2 regions of the Bacillus sp. LH1 genome follow, and region 2 is predicted to be linked to the other one. Evidence: riboswitches for the same ligand, from Rfam matches in the RefSeq annotation. Region 2 holds a riboswitch; the other holds the start of a gene.

Region 1 (3,429 bases), 640 kb from region 2:
TTAAACAAACATTTGATTAAAAAAGCACAAACCTTTTTAAATAAAGGTTTGTGCTTTTTCTTTAAAACATAATTGAAATTAAGAGCATTCCAATTCCGATAGAAGTAAATGTTGCGATTAAGCCAGGAATCATAAAACTATGATTTAATACGTATTTACCGATACCTGTTGTACCAGTACGGTCAAAGTTAATAGCAGCAACGATTGTTCCATAGTTTGGAATGAAGAAATATCCATTTACTGCAGGGAACATAGCAATCAGTAGCGCTGGTGGAATGCCAAGAGATAGTCCAAGTGGCATTAAGGCACGTACTGTTGCAGCTTGGCTGTACAGTAAAATAGATAGAATGAATAGTGCGATGGCAAATAGCCAAGGTGCACTTGTTACTAAATGCTGAATGGATCCTTGAATCATATTTAAGTTTCCGTTAAAGAAAGTATCTCCCATCCAAGCGATACCGAAAATAGCAACAACTGCTGTTGCTCCTGCTTTAAAGACGTTACCAGACACAATGCTTTCTACATTTGGTTTACAGAAAATAATAATAAGAGCCGCGATAGTTAACATAACCATCTCAATTGTGTTCGGCATGGAAAGACGAGCTAACTTCCCATCAACTATCCATCCTGGACGAAGTGCTTCAAATGAACCAAGAAGTACAACAAGGAAGGTTCCTACTAGGAAAAGGATAACTGATAATTTTGCGCCCTTTACACCTACAAATGCTTTTTTCTCTTCAAGCTTAGGAATCATTCCTTCTTTTAATCGTTTTAAGTATTCAGGGTCTTCATTTAATTCTTTTCCCATCTTACTAGCAACGAATGCAGCTATCATACAAGCGATGAAAGTAGAAGGGATACTTACTTTTAAAATATCTAATAAGGTGATTTTATAGTCAGCTAACATTGCTAAAAGAGCAACTGTGGCAGCTGAAATTGGACTAGCTGTAATTGCTTGTTGAGAAGCGATTACGGCAATCGACATTGGGCGTTCCGGTCTAATCCCTGATTCACGAGAGACTTCTGCAATAACAGGAAGTACAGAATAGGCAACGTGACCAGTACCTGCACATAGTGTGAATAAATAAGTAACAATTGGAGCAAAAAAAGTAATACGCTTTGGATTTTTTCGTAATGCCTTTTCAGCTAGATGAACAAGATAGTCCATTCCTCCAGCAGCTTGCAAAGCACCAGCAGCTGTAATTACTGCCAAAATCATAAGCATTACATCGATAGGAGGCGCGGTTGGTTGTAGGTGGAAGACAAAAACGAGTATTGCCATACCAACTCCACCCATTACTCCTAAACCAACTCCGCCTAGGCGTGCACCAATAAAAATACAGAGTAACAAGGTAAGAAATTGTAGCCAAAACATGATAAACTACCTCCGAAATTCATTAGTTAAGATATATTCGAATAGTTTAATTTGAATGAAAATTAAATAAATACCCGAAGAAATCCTTGTTATTTATACATTTTTTATTATATAACACAAAAAAAGTAACATTCACGTACTTTTTGAAATTATTTCGAAAAAGCAATGCATTAAAAATTTGTATTTATATCTCTAAATAAGTAGACATTTTGATTTATATGTTGTAATCTTTGAAAGAGAATAAATTAATTCTCATAGAACTCCCATATCGTTCAACTCGTTCAGCGAGAAAGGCAAACTGATGGAAACATGAGGACGCAAAACTACAGGAGCTAAGGTCGAAAGGCTACGCTAGCCAGTTACCGGACGGATAGGGTTGGTCTTGGCCAATGCTTTTACATTGGCTTTTTTTTATTCTCGAACATATTGAGAAACATTTTCAAACAAAATATCCATATATTTTGTTTTTTTGTTTGTGTTGATTAAGGAAGGTGGATATTAATGAAAAAATATTGGCATAAGTTATCGTTCCTTCAAAAGAACGTCTTATTAACCGTATTAGTTATTTTGACACTTGTTGGAAGTATGGGTGCATTAAGTTTCAATATGTTTCAAAATAGTATGATGTCTTTATTTGAAAGGCAGTCTATTGAAACAGGAGAAATAGTATTGAAAAAACTGGATGTAGAATTAGTTAGAGACATGGCGAAAGATCCTACAGCCGAAAAAGTGAAAAAAGAAAAGTTAACAGAGAAATTAGATGAAGTATCAAAAGAATTGAAAAGCGTTGGACAAACGTATGTTACAGGAGCAAAGCCGAATGAAAAGCGAGAATTACAACTCGTTGGTTTGACTACAGAGTTAACAAATGCGTTTCCTATAAAGCCGGGAGATTATTATGAACAACCCGCTCATTGGATGAAGGCATACGATAAAGTGATTGATACGAAAAAGGCTCAAATGACAGAAGTATATGAAGATGAAATAGGTTCGTGGGTGACAATATTAGAACCAATTACAGATGGAGAAAACAATATTATTGCAATTGTTGCCGCTGACTTAGATGCTTCCATTGTTCCTATTACAAAAGAGAAGTTTATGATACAGGGTTTACTCTTTATCATTATTTCATTAGCAATTGCGACTATTACTCAATTCTTTATCGTGCGTCACTCGCTAGCTCCATTAAAAGATTTACGAGAAGGGTTACGTAAAATTGGTGAAGGTGACTTGAGTATTAAATTAAAAGAAAGACCAGATGATATTGGAATTATTAATGTTTATTTCAATAACACGATTGAAAAGTTTAAAGGGATTATAGATAAAGTAAGGCAAACAGCTGAGCAAGTTTCTTCTTCTTCACAAGAATTGTCGGCGAGTACAGAGGAAAACAGCATGGCAGTTCAAGAGATTGCAAGTTCTATTGAAGGTTTAAGAGTAGGGGCACAGTCTCAAAAAACTTCAGTACAACAATGTTTAGGGATTGTACATGGAATGGAAGATAAGGTAGAAGAGATAACTGGGGCTGCGAAACAAGTTGCGGTTGCTTCTGAAGGTATGGAGCAACATTCAATTGAAGGTAATGAAGTGATTGGACAAATTATTAATCAAATGAGTTTAATTCAAAATGCAGTACAAGATTTATCTTCCATCATTTATTCGTTAGAAACAAGGTCAAAAGAAATTAGTGATATCGTAACTGTAATTACAGGTATTTCAAATCAAACAAATTTATTAGCTTTAAATGCTTCTATTGAGGCTTCACGTGCTGGAGCAGCTGGAAGAGGGTTTGCAGTTGTTGCTGATGAAGTACGAAAATTAGCAGAACAAACTGAAGCGTCTGCAAAAGATATAGCGAAATTAATTGGTGAAACACAAGCTGAGACAGAAGATGCTGTAGTTTCCATGCAAAAAGGTTCAAAAGAAGTAGAAACTGGAATTTCACTTGTTCAAAGTAGTGGAGATTTCTTCGAAAAAATCTCCAAATCAGCGCAATCTGTTACAGATCAAGTAAAAGCTGTTTCGGGTAATTCGAGTGATATTTTACAAAATAG
Region 2 (3,429 bases):
GAGCTGGTTTCGCCGAACATAATTGGAAAGATAATTCAATCTACTGCGCAAATGGGAGTCCTTACATTGTATTTCGGAGTACCTATTATTTTAGGTGGCTGTCTACTTGGTGAGCTATTGTTTAGAGGTATCATTTTACGATTTAAACTCAGCTATATTATATCTTTATTATTATATCTACTTTTAGCTTTTAGTATTGTTTTCGTAACGGTAGGCATTCCAACTACATATGAAGATTCTAATACATTTTTCATGGGGATAACTATGATTTGTGCTGTGACATTCTTTATGGGCCGGAATATATGGGAGAAAAAAGAAATGAATAATGGAGTAACAGAATGAAATATACATGTCCGTGCTGCGGGTATAGAACAATAGAAGAAGAACCACCAGGTACATATGAAATTTGTAATATATGTTACTGGGAAGATGATGAGGTACAGTTTAACAATCCTGACTTTGAAGGCGGTGCAAATGAAGTCTCGTTAAGACAAGCACAGAAAAATTTTATTGTATTTGGTGCTTGCGAGGAATGTTTTATTGGATTAGTTAGAAAACCGACTAGTGAAGATGTGAAGGATGCTAGTTGGCAGCGAATTTGTTAAGTGAAATGTTATTACTCAATTCAATGGGAGTAATAACATTTTTTATTTAGTGCTGAAAGAATTACTGCCGTCTTATAAGGTAATAAGAAGGACTAAATTGGTAAATTTTATCAATGGATATATTTTCAATAAATACAAAAGTATAGATGTATAGTCAGCTTTGTGTGTTTAATGTTATCATATTGAATGATATGGAAATTTTTAATAGAATAAGTAACTAAAAATTCAAAGGTAATGAAGCTTTTGTTGTATAAAGAAAATACTTAGTAGTAATCAACAATATTAAAAATAAGATTCGTATTTATATAAATTTAGTAGAAATGGGGTTTTAAAAAGGAATGAGTATAAGCATAACGCGGCAAAAGATTTTGGCGGCCGCTTCTCAAATTGTGCAATGTAAAGGGGTTGCTAAATTAACCTTAGAAGCAGTGGCAAAAGAGGCGGGTGTAAGTAAAGGTGGATTATTGTATCACTTTTCAAATAAAGAAGCTTTAATAGAAGGTATGATAGTCAGAGGGGTAGAGGATTATGAAGGGGCCATTTACAATAAAGTTGCGGAAGACGCAGAGAAGAAAGGGAGATGGGTTCGCTCTTTTGTAGAGGAAAGATTAAATAATGAGAGAAGAACAGAAGAGTTATCTAGTAGTATGATGGCAGCATTCATGTTAAAACCTGAATTACTTGAGCCATTACAACAATCATTTCAGCAACTGCAAAAGAATATAGAAAACGATGAGATAGATGCAGTTTGTGCAACAATTATTAGATTAGCAGCAGATGGATTATGGTATTCGGAATATTTAGGGGTTGGAAGACTAAGCCCCGAGTTAAGAGAAAAAGTGATTCAAGCTCTTATTAGAAATTCATATAAATAGAATATACGAACTATATAATGTGAAAATAATTCACCGTTGCTTCTTTAATGTAGTGGTGAATTATTTTTTTTATTAGAAAAATAGAACAATTTTATAGAGTATTGAATTATAACCGTCCAGACGGTATAGTAATATTTGGTTTAAGAGGAAAATGAAACAAAAAAAGAATAAAAGATATTTTTAGCACACTATTCGAAAGGATAGGCCGCAAAGCTTAGAGTCTACGGTAATACATATTGGTTACTAAGATCGTCTGGTTGCACATTTTTGATGCAACCGGACGGTCTTTTTTTGTTATATAAATATAAAAAATAGGAGGGAACTATGCAAATGAAAAGTACTAAAAGACATATTTCAATGGTTTCATTAGTTTTTCTAGTATTATTTTCAGTGCTGAATGTGTGGGCTCCAGTTATTCAAGCTGCTGTGATGAAAAGTCCAGTGGACGAAATTAATATTTCCCGTACTGATGGCACGACATCTGAACCGTATCAAGCCTCAGATGGTATGAAAGTAGAAGTGAAGTGGTCAGCTAAAGAAAAAATAAAAAGTGGAGATCAATTCACAATTGATATGCCAAAAGAGTTTCGAAAAGACCTTATGAATATGAGTTTTCCTTTAAAAGATGCTGAAGGAAAAACAGTTGGTACATGTGAGATGAAAAAGGGTCTATTAACGTGTACTATGGGGGATTACGTAGAAGGAAAGAATAACATTAAAGGTTCTTTATTCGTAGAATTCTACTTTGGTCTAGAAGCATATGATGGTGTTAAAGAAATTCCATTAGAATTTAACGTTGATGGTCAAATCGTCAATAAAGAAGTAAATGTAAGTAATACGACAGAGAGACCGAAGCCACAGCCCAATACAGATAATCTATTGAAATGGGGTTCTTATAATCAAGAAGATCCTTCGATTGCTGATTGGCTTGTATATGTAAATGCAACTGGAACAGAAATGCAAGATCTTAAATTAACAGATACATTAGGACCTGGGCATGAGTTAATTACAGACAGCGTAGTATTAGAAGAGGCTGTATTTGAAGATGGTTATGCACCAACAAATATTAAGCCAGCAGATTTATCTAACATTAAAATTAATGCAACAAAGGCTGGATTTACAATTGAGTTTCCAGACAGTTCAAAAGGTTATATTTTAAGATATAAAACAAAGATTACTAATCCTTCTGCAAAGCCTCATAAAAATACTGTGAAATTAGAAGGTAAAAATATTAAAACTGAAGAAAAAGTAGGACAAGTATTCGTAAGTGGTGGGGGAGGAACCGGTTCAGGTGACGATAATCCACCTAGTATTGAAAAAAATATAGTTGATGAGAATGGCAAGCTTGTAGAGAATGAGCAGCTAACACAAATGGATCAAGTGATTCAATACCAAGTTGGTACACATATACCAAACGATCCTCCTAAATACACATCAATGGTAATTCGTGATGATTTAGAAGATGTTTTAGAAGTATTAGAGGCAAAAGTGTATGATCAAAATGGCCAAGATATTACTTCTAAAGGGACGTTAAAGATAGATAAGCAAAGAAGTGAAGTAACATTTACGTTTGGTGAGAATTTTGACTATAAGTCATATGAAGACCAGAGAATCAATCTTAGTATCAAGGCGAAAATTAAAAATAATGCAGACTTATCTTCTTACGTAGATAAGAAGATTCCTAATAAAGCGGAATTACATTTTGATGATAAAACATTAACATCAAAAGAAGTAACTATTACGCCGCCTGAAGCTCCAAAAGACGGTACAGTATCGATTCATAAAATAGATTCTGAGGATCTGAACAAAGGGTTAAAAGGTGCCGAATTTGAAGTTCGAAATAGTGCAAATGAAGTTGTTGCAAAACTAAAAACGGACGAAAAAGGTTTTTCAGTACCTCAAACTTTAGCTCCTGGAACGTATAAAGTTTATGAAACAGTAGCACCAGA

The links. Region 2 has a riboswitch for cyclic di-GMP ahead of ACX9TM_RS05670 (SpaA isopeptide-forming pilin-related protein). Riboswitches for the same ligand answer to the same signal wherever they lie in the genome.
Region 1: linked by a shared signal. The riboswitch ahead of ACX9TM_RS02260 (methyl-accepting chemotaxis protein) and the one ahead of ACX9TM_RS05670 (SpaA isopeptide-forming pilin-related protein) in region 2 are both predicted to bind cyclic di-GMP.

Annotation. Positions count from the first base shown of each region.
Region 1 covers NZ_CM175007.1:432,318-435,746, forward strand. The annotation lists gene ACX9TM_RS02255 (anaerobic C4-dicarboxylate transporter family protein) at 62-1,375, opposite strand; cyclic di-GMP riboswitch class I at 1,658-1,742, shown strand; gene ACX9TM_RS02260 (methyl-accepting chemotaxis protein) at 1,877-3,429, shown strand, end outside.
Region 2 covers NZ_CM175007.1:1,070,966-1,074,394, forward strand. The annotation lists gene ACX9TM_RS05655 (hypothetical protein) at 1-342, shown strand, start outside; gene ACX9TM_RS05660 (CPCC family cysteine-rich protein) at 339-605, shown strand; gene ACX9TM_RS05665 (TetR/AcrR family transcriptional regulator) at 944-1,480, shown strand; cyclic di-GMP riboswitch class I at 1,653-1,745, shown strand; gene ACX9TM_RS05670 (SpaA isopeptide-forming pilin-related protein) at 1,805-3,429, shown strand, end outside.